DNA from 3 places in the Enterococcus sp. DIV0210g genome. Region 3 is predicted to be linked to each of the others. Evidence: predicted binding sites of a transcription regulator. Region 3 holds the regulator's gene; each other region holds the start of a gene.
The links. Region 3 encodes CtsR, which represses protease genes until heat stress. Its sites were predicted from a motif close to TTGGTCAAAAAAGGTCAAANA; they were not measured.
Positions count from the first base shown of each region.

Region 1 (5,385 bases), 1.2 Mb from region 3:
CCAGACTTAGTGGAGTAAATAGGATCGTATCATCGATTCGGTTCAAGAATTCTGGTTTGAAGTTGCCTCTCAAAATCGTCCGAACTTGTTCTTCCACTTCTTCTGGAATCGTTCCTTCTGCTGTGACACCTTCTAACAACAATTGAGAGCCAATATTGCTTGTCATGATCAAAACAGTATTTTTAAAATCAACTAGACGACCTTTTGAGTCTGTTAGACGTCCATCATCCAACACTTGTAATAAAATGTTAAAGACATCTGGATGGGCTTTTTCGATTTCATCGAGCAAAACGATTGTATAAGGATTGCGTCGGACAGCTTCTGTCAATTGGCCGCCTTCTTCATAACCGACATAGCCTGGAGGAGCTCCAACAAGACGTGATACGGCATGTTTTTCCATATACTCACTCATGTCGATACGGACCATGTGATCTTCAGAATCAAAGAGATTTTCTGCCAAAGCTTTTGCCAATTCTGTTTTCCCTACCCCTGTTGGACCAAGGAACAAGAAGGAACCGAGTGGGCGATTTGGATCTTGCAGTCCCGCACGGGAACGAATCACTGCATCGCTTACTGCATCCACTGCTTCATCTTGACCAATCACACGTTTATGCAATGTTTCGTTTAATTTAATCAGTTTTTCGCGTTCGCCTTCAACAAGTTTGGTTACTGGGATCCCTGTCAAACGACCGACGACTTGTGCGATTTCGTTTTCAGTAACTGATTCTTGAACCATTTTAACGTCGCTGTCTTTGGCTTTTGCTTCTAATTCTTGCAGTTCTTTTTCCAGTTTAGGGATTGTTCCATGACGCAGAACAGCTGCTCTTTCAAGATCATAGTTGTTTTCTGCGTCTTCTAATTCGTGTTTTGCTTTGTCGATCTCGCTCCGTTTTTCAGATACTGTGTTGACTTCTTCTTTTTCAGTTTCCCACTGCATCTTCATGGCATTTGCTTCTTCACGAAGTTCAGCTAGTTCGGATTGCAGGTTTTTCAGACGTTTTTTACTTGCGTCATCGGATTCTTTTTTCAGAGCCGCTTCTTCGATCTCTAACTGCATCAAACGACGTGTGACTTGGTCTAATTCTGTCGGCATCGAATTCATTTCGACACGAATCGTTGCACTGGCTTCATCGACAAGGTCAATTGCTTTATCTGGTAAAAAACGGTCCGTGATATAACGATCCGATAATGTCGCAGCTGCGACTAGCGCGTTATCATGGATATTTACGCCGTGATGGATCTCAAAGCGTTCTTTTAGTCCACGAAGAATACTAATGGTATCTTCAACTGTTGGTTCTTTGACTAATACTTTTTGGAATCGGCGTTCTAATGCTTTGTCTTTTTCCATATATTGACGGTATTCGTCTAATGTCGTTGCACCGATCAGATGCAATTCACCACGAGCAAGCATTGGTTTCAATAAGTTTCCGGCATCCATACTGCCTTCTGTTTTGCCAGCGCCTACGATGTTATGGATTTCATCAATAAATAAGATAATGCGGCCATCGCTTTTCTTGACTTCTTTTAAAACGGCTTTTAGGCGTTCTTCAAATTCGCCGCGGAATTTCGCGCCGGCAATCAACGCACCCATGTCTAAAGAGAAAATCGTTTTATCTTTCAAGTTTTCCGGTACATCTTTGCGAACGATCCGTTGTGCTAACCCTTCGATGATTGCTGTCTTCCCTACACCAGGTTCACCGATCAGCACAGGATTATTTTTTGTTTTACGTGAAAGAATACGGATCACGTCGCGGATTTCTTCATCTCTTCCGATAATCGGATCTTGTTTGCCGCTGCGGACTTGTTGAACAAGATCAACGCCGTATTTTTCTAATGCTTTGTATTGTTCTTCTTGGTTTTGTGATGTCACTTTTTCACCTCCGCGCATTGTTTCGATGGATTGACGGAGTTCTTTTTCGTTCAATCCTTGTTGGTTCAAATATTTTGTCAAACGATAATTTTTCAATTTCATCAAAGCCAGCAAAACAACTTCTGTTGAAAGAAATTCATCGCCAAAGCTTTGTCTGATTTGGTCTGCTTCATTTAATAAACTAAACAGATTTTGACTTAGATTCTGCCCATATTGCACATTGCTCCCAGCTACTGTTGGATATTCATCCAGCATGCGGTCAACTTCATGTTCAAAATCTTCGACATTTAATCCTGCATCAGTGTAAAAGTTGCGGCCAAAGTGGTTCGGCTGCAAAAAGATTTTCCAAAGATGAGCAATGTCGATTTCTTGGTGTTTTCGAGTCACGGCAATTTGCTGTGCTTCGGCAATCGCTTCTTGAAGCGTGGTTGTCATTTTTTCAATATTCATAGAAAGTCTCCTCCTGTAAAAAAGAGTCAAACAATAGTCAAGACGGGTTATTTCTCCTTGTACTATCGTTCCTTGATTCTTATTATACTCTTTTGGTCAGTAATGGTCAAAAAATATACACTGTTTCTTTCCTTTATTTTTCCAAAAAAAGAAGAACAAAACATCAGTCTTTCGTCTGATGTTTTGTTCTTTTAGGCTTTTTCTTTTTTTGCTTCGCTGATATTCAACTGGATTTCTTTTCGTTTTTCCCCTAATACGTAGAAAAAACCATAAATAAACGGTAAAACAAAGGTACTGAAACGATAAAGCAGTAAGGATGAAGCACTGTCTACTGTTCCCACGATTGGGCGAAATAACAGCATATAAACAAACTCGAACGATCCGATTCCTGAAGGTGTTGGCAGAACACCTGAAAGAACGACAGCAAAACTGATATAAGAAAATGTCAGCAAGAAATCGATATTCGGGTGGTTCTCAATCAACGTGATATAAGGAATGATATACCAGATTGCCAATTTCAATAAATTCCATAGATAGATCTGCCAAAAAGTCGTCTTGTTTTTGATAACAGCAGCCATAGCTTCCCGCAGCGAATAGATATGGAGATTCCAATTATCGATTTTTTCTCGAATAGCCGGCTGCTTGATGAATTTATCTGTTAGAAAAACAAACAGGACTTGCAGATTTAAACTCATGGATAACATCAGCAAAAAAGCGATGATGATCATCGTCAGAACAATCCCCGCCAAGATAAATAGAAACAGCTTGGACGGTCGGTCAGGAAATAAAAGAAATTGGAGAATTATTCCTACAACAGCGTAAGTAATTACCGCAATCTTGTAAATGATCATGTGCAGCGTCGTCACGCCGATCCCTTTTGAAAAAGGCATTCCTTTTTTATTATAAAAATAAATTTCTGAGATCAAGGTTCCTGTACCAAAAGAAACGATTCGGTAAAATGCGATATAGCATGAAGTCCAAAAACCATCTTTGACAGAAAAATCAGGCGTAAAAATCTCAGCAAGCGATTCGATGACCTTTCCTTCTGTGATCTGATAAACCGTTCCTAACACCACGACAGCAATCAGGACCCACCAGCTGGTTGAAAGAAGTTCGGCAAAAATCGCTCCTAAAGAATGTTCCACTAAATAAAAAATAACAAATAGAATAATAGCAGATAATAAAATATTCAAAAATAATTTTGTTTTTGTATTTTTGTTTTTCATCTCGATCCCCTCAATGAAAAAAATAAACGAGAACTGCGGCCACTGCGATTCCTGCTAGAAAGCCAACTGCGAATTTTTTCTTTTGGGTCTTATGTCTAAAAAACTGACGACCCGCCATTCCGCCTAGTCCTCCTCCGATAAGTCCGACAAAAAGCAGATTTTTTTCTGGGACTCTCCAGCCGCCTGTTTTGGCCCGATGTTTGTCGTACCCCATCAAAACGAATAGATACAAATTAACAATAATCAAATAGACCCACAATGGATGATGAATGAACACGTTCATTTTCTTCTGTTTCCCCCTCTAAAAAGCGTACCTTTCTAGAGTACCTTAAAATGTTATGAGATGCAAAGTGTATTTTCTATGGGACAAAAATCGTCAAACCTTTAGGAACCATCGTCATCTTGATAGGAAGATTACCTGTATCATCCCCGTCCGTTCGTGTGCCGACTTTTGATTCTTTTGATTCGATCTCTAATTCGCTGGATGTTAAATAATTGATTCCCGGAATCTCGTAAAATTTTCCGCGTACGATTTTGTGCAAGTAAAAAACATAACGTAAAAAATTTAATTTGGGAACGATCGTCACATGGAATTTTCCGTCATCTGGTTTTGCAGAATCATCAAAATTCGTGAATCCGCCGACAGAGTTAGACATCGTAACTGCTAAAAGCTGTGTTTTTCCTTCCCAGATCCCGTCCTCTGTTTTGATGCTGAGATGATATTTTTTCTGTTTAGACAGCAATTCGATAAAGCGGTGGATAAAGATCATTGGGCCAAATTTCTGTTTCTCCTGTTGGCTGATTTTTACTGCTGTATCCGCTAAAATCCCGACTGTCAACGTTGAAATGATGACTTCATCATTGACTTTACCGTAATCGATCAACCGTTTTTTTCCTTCTAGGATCGTATCAAATGCTTTTTCTTCTTCTAGAGGAATTTCTAAAACTTTTGCTAAATTGTTTACCGTACCGCCAGGGATCAATCCAATCGAATATTTCGTGATATTCTCTTCGAAGTCTTTAACTGTATGGTGGATCGTTCCATCTCCGCCAATAATAATCAGTGTGTCTACGTTTTCTTCTTTTGCTTTTTTCACGTAGTCTTTGCTGATGGAAGGTCCAGTTGGCTGAAGTTTGATCATCAATTCAGGTTTCTTGTCTTTTGCATAGTCAAGAAAATGTTGTGCGATCTTTTCGCCTTCGTCTTTTCCAGATGATTCATTGTATAACACTAGTACTCTTTTCACTACTTTCCACTCCATTCAAAAAACAGGCAATGCCATTTCTCGACTTTACCTGTTTTTTTCTTGTTTGTCGCTTATTTTGCTTTTGTATTCGATTCAGCGATTTTCACGATTACATCTGTTGCTTTTTCCATCACTTGTAACGAAACAAATTCAAAACGGCCATGCATGTTTTCGCCGCCTGCGAAAATGTTTGGTGTTGGGATACCCATGTAAGAGATTTTTGATCCATCGGTACCGCCGCGAACAGGTTCAATGATTGGATCGATCGATAAATCAAGCATCGCTTGTTTTGCTAATTCTACGATACTCATGTCTTTTTCGATGATTTCTTTCATGTTGTAATATTGATCGTACATCTCGACTTTGATTCTTTCTTGATCAAAACGTGCATTTAATTTTTCTTGGATCTCTGTGATTTTTGCTTTTCGAGCTTCAAATTTTTCACGATCATGATCGCGAATGATATAGCTCATTTCTGCCGCTTCCGGATTGCCGTCTAATGCCATCAAATGGAAGAAACCTTCGTAGCCATCTGTTTTTTCTGGTACTTCATCTGCTGGAAGTTCATTATGGAAATCAATAGCCAGCTGCA
Region 1 covers NZ_CP187903.1:1,355,935-1,361,319, forward strand. Annotated here, with positions in the region: gene clpB (ATP-dependent chaperone ClpB) at 1-2,320, opposite strand, end outside; gene IGI64_RS06625 (lysylphosphatidylglycerol synthase transmembrane domain-containing protein) at 2,512-3,546, opposite strand; gene IGI64_RS06630 (DUF1294 domain-containing protein) at 3,557-3,829, opposite strand; gene IGI64_RS06635 (diacylglycerol/lipid kinase family protein) at 3,906-4,793, opposite strand; gene pepT (peptidase T) at 4,865-5,385, opposite strand, start outside.
Region 1: the regulator CtsR is predicted to act here: its motif matches at 2,413-2,433, upstream of clpB (ATP-dependent chaperone ClpB).

Region 2 (5,385 bases), 930 kb from region 3:
ATGATGAATGAATACAACGCAGAAGTCATTATGTCGCCAATGGGGAATAAGATCGCACGCTGGATCAATCCGGAAGACTTAGACGAAAGAATGAGTTCAAGCCGAAACATCTTAGCGCGTGACCGCTTTGATCAACCATTGTTCCTATTTGAAAATCAGTTTGCGGAACGCTGGTTTGCGGACAAGTATCCAGATGTTGAATTAAAAACACTTCTATAAAAATAAAACAATAAAGCAAGCAGCTGATCTGTAAATGATCAGCTGCTTTTTTGTGCGGACCAAATGAGAAAACCGCAAATTTTTATAAAAATAAAAAATTTTCCTGTTTTTCTGCGTATCTTATTAGTAAAAAGAAAAGGAGGCATTTTCAAATGACAAACGAAACAGAAGCGCAGAAAAAACAAAGAAAATTACAGAAAAAGACAGACATGCTCAAATTATGCCGACTATTAGATATCAAAGATTGGGAAAAGCAGCCGCAAATAGTCAAAGAAGTAAGAGAAATCGTTGACAGCACTCCTATACCAAAAAAGAAAGAAGCAAAAGAAGCGAAAAAAGGGAAGAAGCAATAGCACAAAAAACCGAGCAGCTTTTTAAAAGCTGCTCGGTCGGTATGATTCTTTTACAAATTATCAAGTTGAAGCTGATTGAACCTGCTTCGAACAAGGGATGTACGCAAAGCTGATCTTCTGCACTAAGTAAAAAACGTTTATTGCGACATTTCTTAAATGGCTAATCTTTCATCGGAGGCATGTTTTGGTACAGAGATCTCTACTAGACCTTCCAATTCGATGATTGAGATTTCGTCTTCTTTATATAAGTTGCTAGGGATTTTTTTTAAGAAATATTCTTTGACTTCAGCGACTTCATTTGGCTGGATGTTGCGTTTGTTATTGACGAGCAGAATCTCATTATGTGCAGGTGCTTCAGTGTAGATGACAGTAGTGTTTCCTGCGGTATAGACTTTTGCCAGATACGCATCTGTATTTTCCAGCTGGTTCAACACTAATCGCGAATGGCTATTCGTTACGTTCACTAGTTTCATAGTACCCACCTCTCTTGTTATTAAGGGTTGATTTATTTAATTATAAGGGGTTTTTAATCAAATAGAAAGGATTTTGCCTTGGAAAGGAGAGTGTAAAATAACAATAAAAAAACTATGCAGCAAACGTTTCTTCACGTTTGCCGCATAGTTAGCTGTTTTTTTATGGACAACTTGTTAGTTGGCCATAATAGAAATTTATTCAGCAGCTTCTGGATTTTCTTCTTTTGCTAATCGTTCAGGTTTTGAAGTAACGACGATTTTACCGTCTTTATCCAATTTTGCTTTTAGGTCATGGATCGTTGGATGGTCAAGATAAAACTCAGCAATACCGTCTTCGATTTGTTCTTGGATCGTTCGACGCAATGGACGAGCACCCATGGAAGGATCATAGCCTAAGTCTACTAATTTTTCTTTTACTGTTTCCGGAACATCGATGTGTAATTGTTGCGGAGCTAGCATATCATTGACTTCCTCAAGCATCAAGCTGACGATCTTCATCAAGTTTTCTTTTGATAATGCACTGAATTCGATGATGCCGTCAAAGCGGTTCAAGAATTCTGGTGTGAAATAGTTGTTCAATTGGTTAAGAACAGAACGTGTCACACCTTCGCGAGCAGCACCAAAGCCGACATTTGCTTCTACTTTGCCAGTACCAGCATTACTTGTCATGATGATGATCGTATCTTTGAAGCTGACTGTTCGACCTTGTGCATCTGTCAAACGACCGTCATCCAAGATTTGCAAGAACATATGCAAGACATCTGGATGTGCTTTTTCTACTTCATCCAGCAAGATCAAGCTATAAGGATTGCGACGGACTTGTTCTGTTAATTGTCCAGCTTCTTCGTAACCGACATAACCTGGAGGAGAACCAATCAATTTAGAGACACTGTGTTTTTCCATGTATTCAGACATGTCAAAACGGATCATTGAATCTTTTGAACCGAAAAGCTCATAAGCCAGTTGTTTTGCCAATTCTGTTTTTCCGACACCAGTTGGTCCAACAAATAAGAAGGAACCAATTGGACGGCTTTGTTTGTTCAAACCAACACGATTACGGCGGATTGCTTTTGCGACACGTTCGATCGCATTGTTTTGACCGATGACGTGTGCTTCTAAATCAGCAGCAAGATTTTTCAATTGTGTTTGTTCTTTTTGTTTCAATTCGCCGACAGGGATGCCTGTTCGTTGTTCAACGATTCGTTCCATGTCTTTTTCAGTGATGACAGGTGCTTGTTCATCGCTGACTTGGCGTTCTTTCATTTTTTGAAGTTTGTTGATTTGATCACGGTAATAAGCTGCTTTTTCAAAATCTTCTTCTTGAGAAGCTTGTTGTTTTTGTGCTTCTGCTTCTTGTAATTTTTTCTCAATCGTTTTAGGATCAACGATTTGGATCGTCAAGTTTTTCTTAGAACCTGTTTCGTCCAGCAAGTCGATGGCTTTATCAGGTAAGAAGCGGTCTTGGATATAGCGGTTAGATAATGTAGCCGCTGCCTTGATTGCTTCATCTGTGTATTTTACGTGATGGTAATCTTCGTAGCGTTTTTGCAATCCTTGTAAAATCGTGATGGTTTCTTCAACGGTTGGTTCGTCTACACGTACTGGCTGCATCCGACGTTCTAAAGCAGCGTCTTTTTCAATAATACGGTATTCGTTCAAAGTAGTAGCACCGACCATTTGTAATTCGCCGCGAGCTAATGCTGGTTTCAAAATATTGCCAGCATCCATATTTCCATCACCTGCAGAACCGGCACCAACGATTTCGTGGACTTCGTCGATAAATAAGATGACATTTTCTGATTCGCGGATTTCCTCGATCAATTTTTGCATTCTTTCTTCAAATTGACCGCGGATACCTGTTCCTTGAACAAGAGAAACGACGTCTAAACGAATGACTTCTTTGTCCATCAATTTTTGAGGAACATCTCCGTCAACGATTTTTTGAGCAAGACCTTCAACGACTGCTGTTTTACCAACACCAGGTTCACCGATCAATACAGGATTGTTTTTTGTTCGGCGATTCAAGATCTCAATGACGCGTTTGATTTCTTCGTCTCGTCCGACAACAGGATCGATATCTCCTTGTCGTGCTTGCTCCGTGATATTGATACCATATTCGCCTAAAAGGCCGCTTGGTGTTCCTTGTTGCGGTGGTTGTCCGCCATTAAAATTATTTCCGCCGCCAAATTGAGTAGGGGGCGTTTGATCATAATTGTTGCCTTGCTGCATTTGGCGTGACATAGATCGGAATAAATCATCTAAGCTGCCAAAACCAAAAGGATCATTTTGGGCCATATTGGTCAGACCTCCATTTTGTTGATTTTTAAGTTTTTGATAACAGCTCTGGCAGTAATCCAGCTGTTTTCTTTGTCCATTGACGTTTGCGTATAAATGGATAGTTGCTTCGTTTTTTCCGCAGTTCTGACAAAGCATGGATCTTCACGTCCTTTCAAAAAATGGGTTCATGATTATTTTACATCTCCTATTTAATGAGGTAAAAGAATAACCCTTAATTAACCTTATAATATTTTTAAACATAAAAAAGACAGCTGATCTTATTTGACCATTACTGACCTTTAAGGCTATTATACAAAATATACAGGAAGAATCAAGTGATTTGTTTCGCACTCTATGAGATTTACTCATGGAGTTTTTACCCGAATTTAAATGAAAACTGTTGTAACTAATAAAAAAAAATGGTAATCTTTACAGATGAAAGGGTTGAACTTGTTTAGTGCGTTTTAAACTACTAAAAAAGAAAACCCTCACATAAAAACAACACTCACTTAAAGGAGACCGATCAATATGGAAAAGAAAGAATTTAACGTAGTAGCAGAAACAGGGATCCACGCTCGTCCAGCTACATTACTAGTACAAACAGCTAGCAAATTTAACTCAGATATCAATCTAGAGTATAAAGGTAAATCAGTAAACTTGAAATCAATCATGGGCGTTATGTCTTTAGGTGTTGGTCAAGGTTCTGACGTAACAATCACAGCTGAAGGTGCTGACGAAGCAGACGCAATGGCAGCTATCGTAGAAACAATGAAGAAAGAAGGATTATCTGAATAATGGTTGAAATGCTAAAAGGGATTGCCGCAAGTGACGGTGTAGCCGTTGCGAAAGCTTACCTGCTAGTTCAACCGGATTTATCTTTCAGTAAAGCAACAGTAGAAGATACAGCAGCTGAAGAAGCACGTTTAGATGATGCTTTAGCTAAATCTACTGGAGAATTGCAGCAAATTCGCGAGAAAGCAGCGCAAAGCCTAGGTGAAGCAGAAGCGCAAGTATTTGACGCTCATTTGATGGTTCTTTCAGACCCAGAGATGATTGGTCAAATCAAGCAAAATATCCAAGATAACAAAGTAAATGCTGAATCAGCACTTAAAGAAGTAACAGATATGTATATCGGTATGTTCGAAGCTATGGAAGACAATGCTTACATGCAAGAACGTGCAGCAGATATCCGCGACGTTGCAAAACGCATCTTAGCACACTTATTAGGTGTAACTTTGCCAAATCCTTCAATGATCAACGAAGAAGTTGTCGTTGTTGCACATGATTTGACACCAAGTGATACAGCACAATTAGACCGCAAATATGTAAAGGCATTTATTACAGATATCGGCGGCCGTACTTCTCACTCTGCCATCATGGCACGTTCTCTAGAAATCCCTGCAATCGTAGGAACAAAAGAGATCACTGCTAAAGTCAAAGAAGGCGACATCTTAGCTGTTAACGGAATCGAAGGGGACGCGATCGTGAACCCTACTGATGAACAAAAAGCTGAGTTTGAAAAAGCTGGACAAGAATTTGCAGCCCAAAAAGCAGAATGGGAAAAATTAAAAAATGCTGAAACAGTTACTGCTGACGGCAAACATTTTGAATTAGCTGCAAACATTGGTACACCAAAAGACTTAACAGGTGTTCACAATAATGGTGGAGAAGCAATCGGTCTATACCGTACAGAATTCTTGTACATGGATGCACCAGACTTCCCAACAGAAGAAGACCAATATGAAGCTTATAAAGCTGTATTGGAAGGCATGGACGGCAAACCTGTTGTTGTTCGTACGATGGATATCGGCGGAGACAAAGAATTGCCTTACTTGCAATTACCACATGAAATGAATCCGTTCTTAGGTTACCGCGCATTGCGTATCAGCCTATCAGAACAAGGTGACGAAATGTTCCGTACGCAATTGCGTGCCTTGCTTCGTGCATCTGTTCACGGAAACTTGCGTATCATGTTCCCAATGGTAGCAACTTTGAAAGAATTCCGTTCTGCAAAAGCAATTTTTGAAGATGAAAAACAAAAATTGATCAGCGAAGGAACAGAA
Region 2 covers NZ_CP187903.1:893,794-899,178, forward strand. Annotated here, with positions in the region: gene IGI64_RS04395 (peptide chain release factor 3) at 1-219, shown strand, start outside; gene IGI64_RS04400 (hypothetical protein) at 372-572, shown strand; gene IGI64_RS04405 (DUF1827 family protein) at 725-1,045, opposite strand; gene IGI64_RS04410 (ATP-dependent Clp protease ATP-binding subunit) at 1,241-3,478, opposite strand; gene IGI64_RS04415 (phosphocarrier protein HPr) at 3,851-4,117, shown strand; gene ptsP (phosphoenolpyruvate--protein phosphotransferase) at 4,117-5,385, shown strand, end outside.
Region 2: the regulator CtsR is predicted to act here: its motif matches at 3,602-3,622, upstream of IGI64_RS04410 (ATP-dependent Clp protease ATP-binding subunit).

Region 3 (5,385 bases):
AACGCTTCGATTTCGATATCTGTGTTTTTACGGATTTCTGCTACTTCTTCCATCGAAACTTCACGCGCTAAAACAACTCGTTCTAAACCTTCTTCTTTCCAAAATTCCAATGTTTCGTAGTTTGTTGCTGATGCTTGTGTCGATAAATGGATAGGCAAACCAGGCGCTTCTGTTGCACAAATCTCGATCAATGCTGGGTCAGAAACAATCACTGCTGAAATTCCAACATCACGCAAATTACGGAAAAATTCCCCTGCTCCTTCTTGGTTTCCCTCATGTGTGACCATATTTGCGGCAACATAGACTTTTGCATTGTGTGCTTTGGCAAATGCCACACCTTCTGCCATTTCTTCATAGGAGAAGTTTCCCGCACGGCTTCGCAAACCATAGGCATTCCCGCCGATATAAACAGCGTCCGCACCATAATGGATCGCTGTCTTCAATTTTTCCAGTGTTCCAGCTGGAGCTAGGACTTCTGGACGTTTTAATTTTTTCTTTTCAGTAATCATTCATCCTGTACTCCTTTACTTGATTGCTTCAGGATCTAGGTAAAAGAATCCTGTATCTAATTCTCGATTTTCAGGGTGTAATTCTTTTATTCTTTGAGTTGCGGCTTCTTGTTCTTCTGGTGTCCAAGTTCCTGACTCGATTTTTTGTTTAGCTTCTACAAAAATTTTCGCGACAGCAATAAACCGATCACCGGGAGTAAAGATACCATCCAATTTCCACGTACGGTAATTTTCGTCAAATAGCAACTGCAATTCATTACTTAAATTGATATCGTTATTCGCAAAAATATGCGTACCATGCGTGTCTTCATAAATAGAATAATGTGTTTCGTCCTTTTTGGGTTCTGAGATGAAAAGCCCACGTTCACGGCTGACTTCTTCATCTTGTTTGGTAAAGTTATAATAGTTTTGCAATAACGGACGTTTAGATTGATGAATACATGTTGCCCCATAAACGAGTACTTCTGCAGGGATCTCTAACATTTCCTGCATTTTCTTCATTTCTTCAAAAGGCACTTCTCTCGCTAATACTGCGCCAACTGCTCCTTTTTTGCCCCAAAAATTGATTTGACGTGAACTAGTCACAAGTGTCTCACCATCGTATATATAAGGTATTTGAAGGTCAGCATTCTTTTTCATTGTATAAATGACCCCAGTATCTCCGACAGTGATGACATCCACATTGATCTCTTTTAGGAAACGAAGATATTCAGGGATTTTTTTCATTTTTTCCGGGTGCATGAGCCCGTTCACAGCGATATTCGCTTTTTTACCATGTTTGTGAATCAATTCTACTAATTGGCGCTGCTCTTCTCGTGTAAAAGAATGAGGCAGTCTTAGACCAAATGTCTCTTCGCCAAAATATAAAGTATCTACGCCTGCTTCCAGCAATTCTTCTGCTTGAGCCAGGGACTCGATAGTCGTAATGATTTCTATCATGTTTACCTCCTTCTGCAACGTCATAATAGTAGCATAGCTGTCAGAACTTTCCAATAGAACTTTTATTTAAAGTCGGATTTTTGAAAGTTTCAAAGAGGGGATTTTTTTAAAAGAGAGCGGCTATCTTATATCAAACAAAACAAATTTATCTGATGTTCAAAATACCGATTTTTCTATTTTGAAAAAATATTTGTTATTTTTAATAAAAAAAGACTGGGACTTGTCAATGAATGACAAGTTCCAGTCTGTATAATCTTTTATTATGCTTGAGGGACTAGATTTTTTTGTTTAGGTTTGGGCTTTCGTACATTTAAAGTGATTTTACCTTTTGAACCGCCAATCGTTACATGATCGCCAAGATGGATTTGTCCGCTTAATAATGCTTCGCTTAGACGATCTTCTACTTCTTTTTGCAATGCTCGGCGGATTGGTCTTGCACCATATTCTGGATCAAAACCGACTTTTCCGATCACATCGATTGCAGCTTGAGTGATTTTGATTTTCACACCTTGTTCTGCTAAACGTTTGACGATTGTTCTGCTCATGATTTGGACGATTTCATGGATTTCATCTTTTTCTAGTGAACGGAATACGACCGTTTCATCGATTCGGTTTAGGAATTCTGGACGGAATGCTTTTTTCAGCTCTTCCAAGATACGTTTTTGCATTACTTTATGGTCTTTTGTTATGTCTTGGACATTAAATCCGACATTTTTTTCTTCTCGAATTTGTGTTGCGCCAATATTTGAAGTCATGATGATGATGGTATTTCTAAAATCAACTTTTCGACCTTTTGAATCAGTCAAATGTCCATCATCGAAGACTTGAAGTAATAGATTGAAAACATCTGGATGAGCTTTTTCAACTTCATCAAGCAAGACCACAGAATAAGGTTTTTGACGGATTTTTTCGGTTAATTGTCCGCCTTCATCGTAACCGACATATCCTGGAGGTGAGCCAATCAAGCGGCTTGTGCTGTATTTTTCCATGAATTCTGACATATCGACACGGATCAATGCATTTTCACTGCCAAACATTGCTTCTGCCAATGCTTTTGCTAACTCTGTTTTCCCGACTCCTGTTGGCCCTAAGAACATGAATGAACCGATTGGGCGTTCTGGATCTTTCAATCCGCTGCGGGCTCTGCGGATCGCTCTTGAGACAGCTTGGACCGCTTCGTTTTGCCCAACGACACGTTTGTGGAGAATCGATTCTAATTCCAGCAAACGTTCGCTTTCTTTTTTCTCTAATTGGCGCAATGGTACGCCTGTCCATTGTGATACCACAGCAGCAATGTCTTCTTCTGTTACTTTGTCAGAATAGCCAGTATTCTTTTCAGCTTCTGCCATCATTGATTTTTCTAGTTTCTGATAGACACTCTTTTCTTTTTGGCGTAATTCAGCCGCTGTTTCAAAATCTTGACGGCGAATTGCTTGTTCTTTTTGATCAATTAGGTCTGAGACTTGTTTTTTTAATTTATCGATTTCTGTTAATTCAGTCGTCCGATCTAAGCGTACTTTTGCAGCAGCTTCATCAATCAGATCTATGGCTTTATCAGGTAGTTGTCTAGAATTGATATAACGAACAGACAATTGCACGGCTGCTTTAACTGCTTCATCTGTTATTTCTACGTCATGGTGTTCCTCGTAACGTGAACGCAGACCTTTTAAGATTTCTTCCGTCTCATCTGCCGTTGGTTCATCTACTTGGATACGCGCAAAACGTCTTTCCAAAGCAGCGTCTTTTTCGATGTATTTTTGGTACTCATCAAGTGTTGTTGCGCCAATCGTCTGCAATTCTCCACGTGCTAATGCTGGTTTGATAATATTTGAAGCATCGATTGCTCCTTCTGCTCCGCCAGCACCGATCAGTGTATGCAATTCATCAATAAACAAGATGATTTGGCCGTCTTGATAGATTTCGTCGATTACTTTTTTCATGCGGTCTTCAAATTCACCGCGGTATTTTGTTCCAGCAACTAATGAGCCCATATCCAGCATCATCAAGCGTTTGTCTTTCATCGTATCAGGTACTTCGCCATCAACGATTTTTTGAGCAAGACCTTCTGCGATAGCTGTTTTACCAACACCAGGCTCGCCTACTAAAACAGGGTTGTTTTTTGTTCGTCGGCTAAGGATCTGAATCAGTCTTTTGACTTCATTTGTGCGTCCTACTACTGGATCCAATTGATTTTCTCTTGCTGATTTTGTCAAATCTCTGGCAAGTGAATCAAGTGTTGGTGTTCCTTTCACTGATTTTTTACTTTGCGGTGTACGACGGCGGTTCATCCCGTTGCGTACATCTTCGTTCAACCCCATTTTTTTCTTTAAGGATTGGCGAAGTTTAGGCAAGCTGACACCTAGGTTTAATAGGATTCGGTTAGCCATGATACTTTCATCTTTCAGTAAGCTAAGCAATATATGTTCTGTACCGATTTTCTTTGCTTCCATTTTTTGTGCATCGCTGCTAGCCAAAGCAAAAATCTGTTTGGTTCTTGGAGAATAAGGGAGATATGCACCTCTTGTATAAGATTGTACCTCTCCATAACCAATAAGATGTTCGATTTCTTCGCGGATATCCATATCATCAATATCCATTTCGCGAAGTGTCTTTCCAGCTATCCCATCTGGTTCTAATACTAATGCTAGTAATAAATGTTCTGAACTAACAGATTGGTGCTTGAATATTTTTGCTTCTTGTTGTGCAAGTTCTAACACGATCTGTGCTTTTTGCGTAAATAATACATCCATTTATGATTCACTTCCCATCTTCATAACTTAAACGTTCAAGAAAAGCTCTTAAAATCTGAGCACGAATATAGTTCTCGTATTCGCCAAAGTTCAATGTACTTTTAGCTACTGCGCTCAGCATTAGATTCCCTTCTTTTTTCGTAATAATTTGATCTTCGTATAATTTTTGAACAATTGCGAATGCATCTTTTTCATTGATCGTTTTATCAAATAAATGATTGATTTGATCCAACATTTGCCGTTTATCCGAAATTTGGACTTTTGCAATTCGTATATAACCGCCGCCTCCGCGTTTGCTTTCGACTAAATAACCGCGTTGAATCGTAAATCTGGTATTGATAACGTAATTGATTTGCGAAGGTACACAATTAAAAAGATTAGCCATTTCAATTCTCTGAATCTCTATCATTTCATTTTTTTCTAAAAATTTCTTGATGTATGACTCGATTAAATCTGAAGTATTTTGATGTGCCATCACATTCATTCCTTTGACTAATATTGACCTTAATTATAGCGAAATTAATAAGAGAATGAAAGGAGAAAGCTTTTTGTTAAAAATATTTTTAAATTAAAGACAAAAAAAGATACGGAATGAAAATTCCGTATCTACGCGCCCAAGAGGAGTCGAACCCCTAACCTTTTGATCCGTAGTCAAACACTCTATCCAGTTGAGCTATGGGCGCATATTCAATTGTTAAAGATAGTATAATCCGAAATACTGTAAAAAGCAATTAAAAATAAAAAAAATCGGGAAGACAGGATTCGAACCTGCGACCCCTTGGTCCCAAACCAAGTGCTCTACCAAGCTGAGCTACTTCCCGAAAATATAAAAAGACTACGCGCCCAAGAGGAGTCGAACCCCTAACCTTTTGATCCGTAGTCAAACACTCTATCCAGTTGAGCTATGGGCGCATATTACAAATGCCGAGGACCGGAATCGAACCGGTACGGTGATCACTCACCGCAGGATTTTAAGTCCTGTGCGTCTGCCAGTTCCGCCACCCCGGCGTTTAGTGGTTTTGGCAAAGCGGAAAACGGGGTTCGAACCCGCGACCCCCACCTTGGCAAGGTGGTGCTCTACCACTGAGCTATTTCCGCATAGCAAAATGCCGGCTAAAGGATTTGAACCCTCGACCCTCTGATTACAAATCAGATGCTCTACCAACTGAGCTAAGCCGGCCTATTCA
Region 3 covers NZ_CP187903.1:2,572,042-2,577,426, forward strand. Annotated here, with positions in the region: gene IGI64_RS12240 (peptidase U32 family protein) at 1-509, opposite strand, end outside; gene IGI64_RS12245 (peptidase U32 family protein) at 525-1,448, opposite strand; gene IGI64_RS12250 (ATP-dependent Clp protease ATP-binding subunit) at 1,709-4,198, opposite strand; gene IGI64_RS12255 (CtsR family transcriptional regulator) at 4,206-4,673, opposite strand; tRNA gene IGI64_RS12260 (tRNA-Arg) at 4,808-4,881, opposite strand; tRNA gene IGI64_RS12265 (tRNA-Pro) at 4,946-5,019, opposite strand; tRNA gene IGI64_RS12270 (tRNA-Arg) at 5,037-5,110, opposite strand; tRNA gene IGI64_RS12275 (tRNA-Leu) at 5,121-5,206, opposite strand; tRNA gene IGI64_RS12280 (tRNA-Gly) at 5,225-5,296, opposite strand; tRNA gene IGI64_RS12285 (tRNA-Thr) at 5,306-5,378, opposite strand.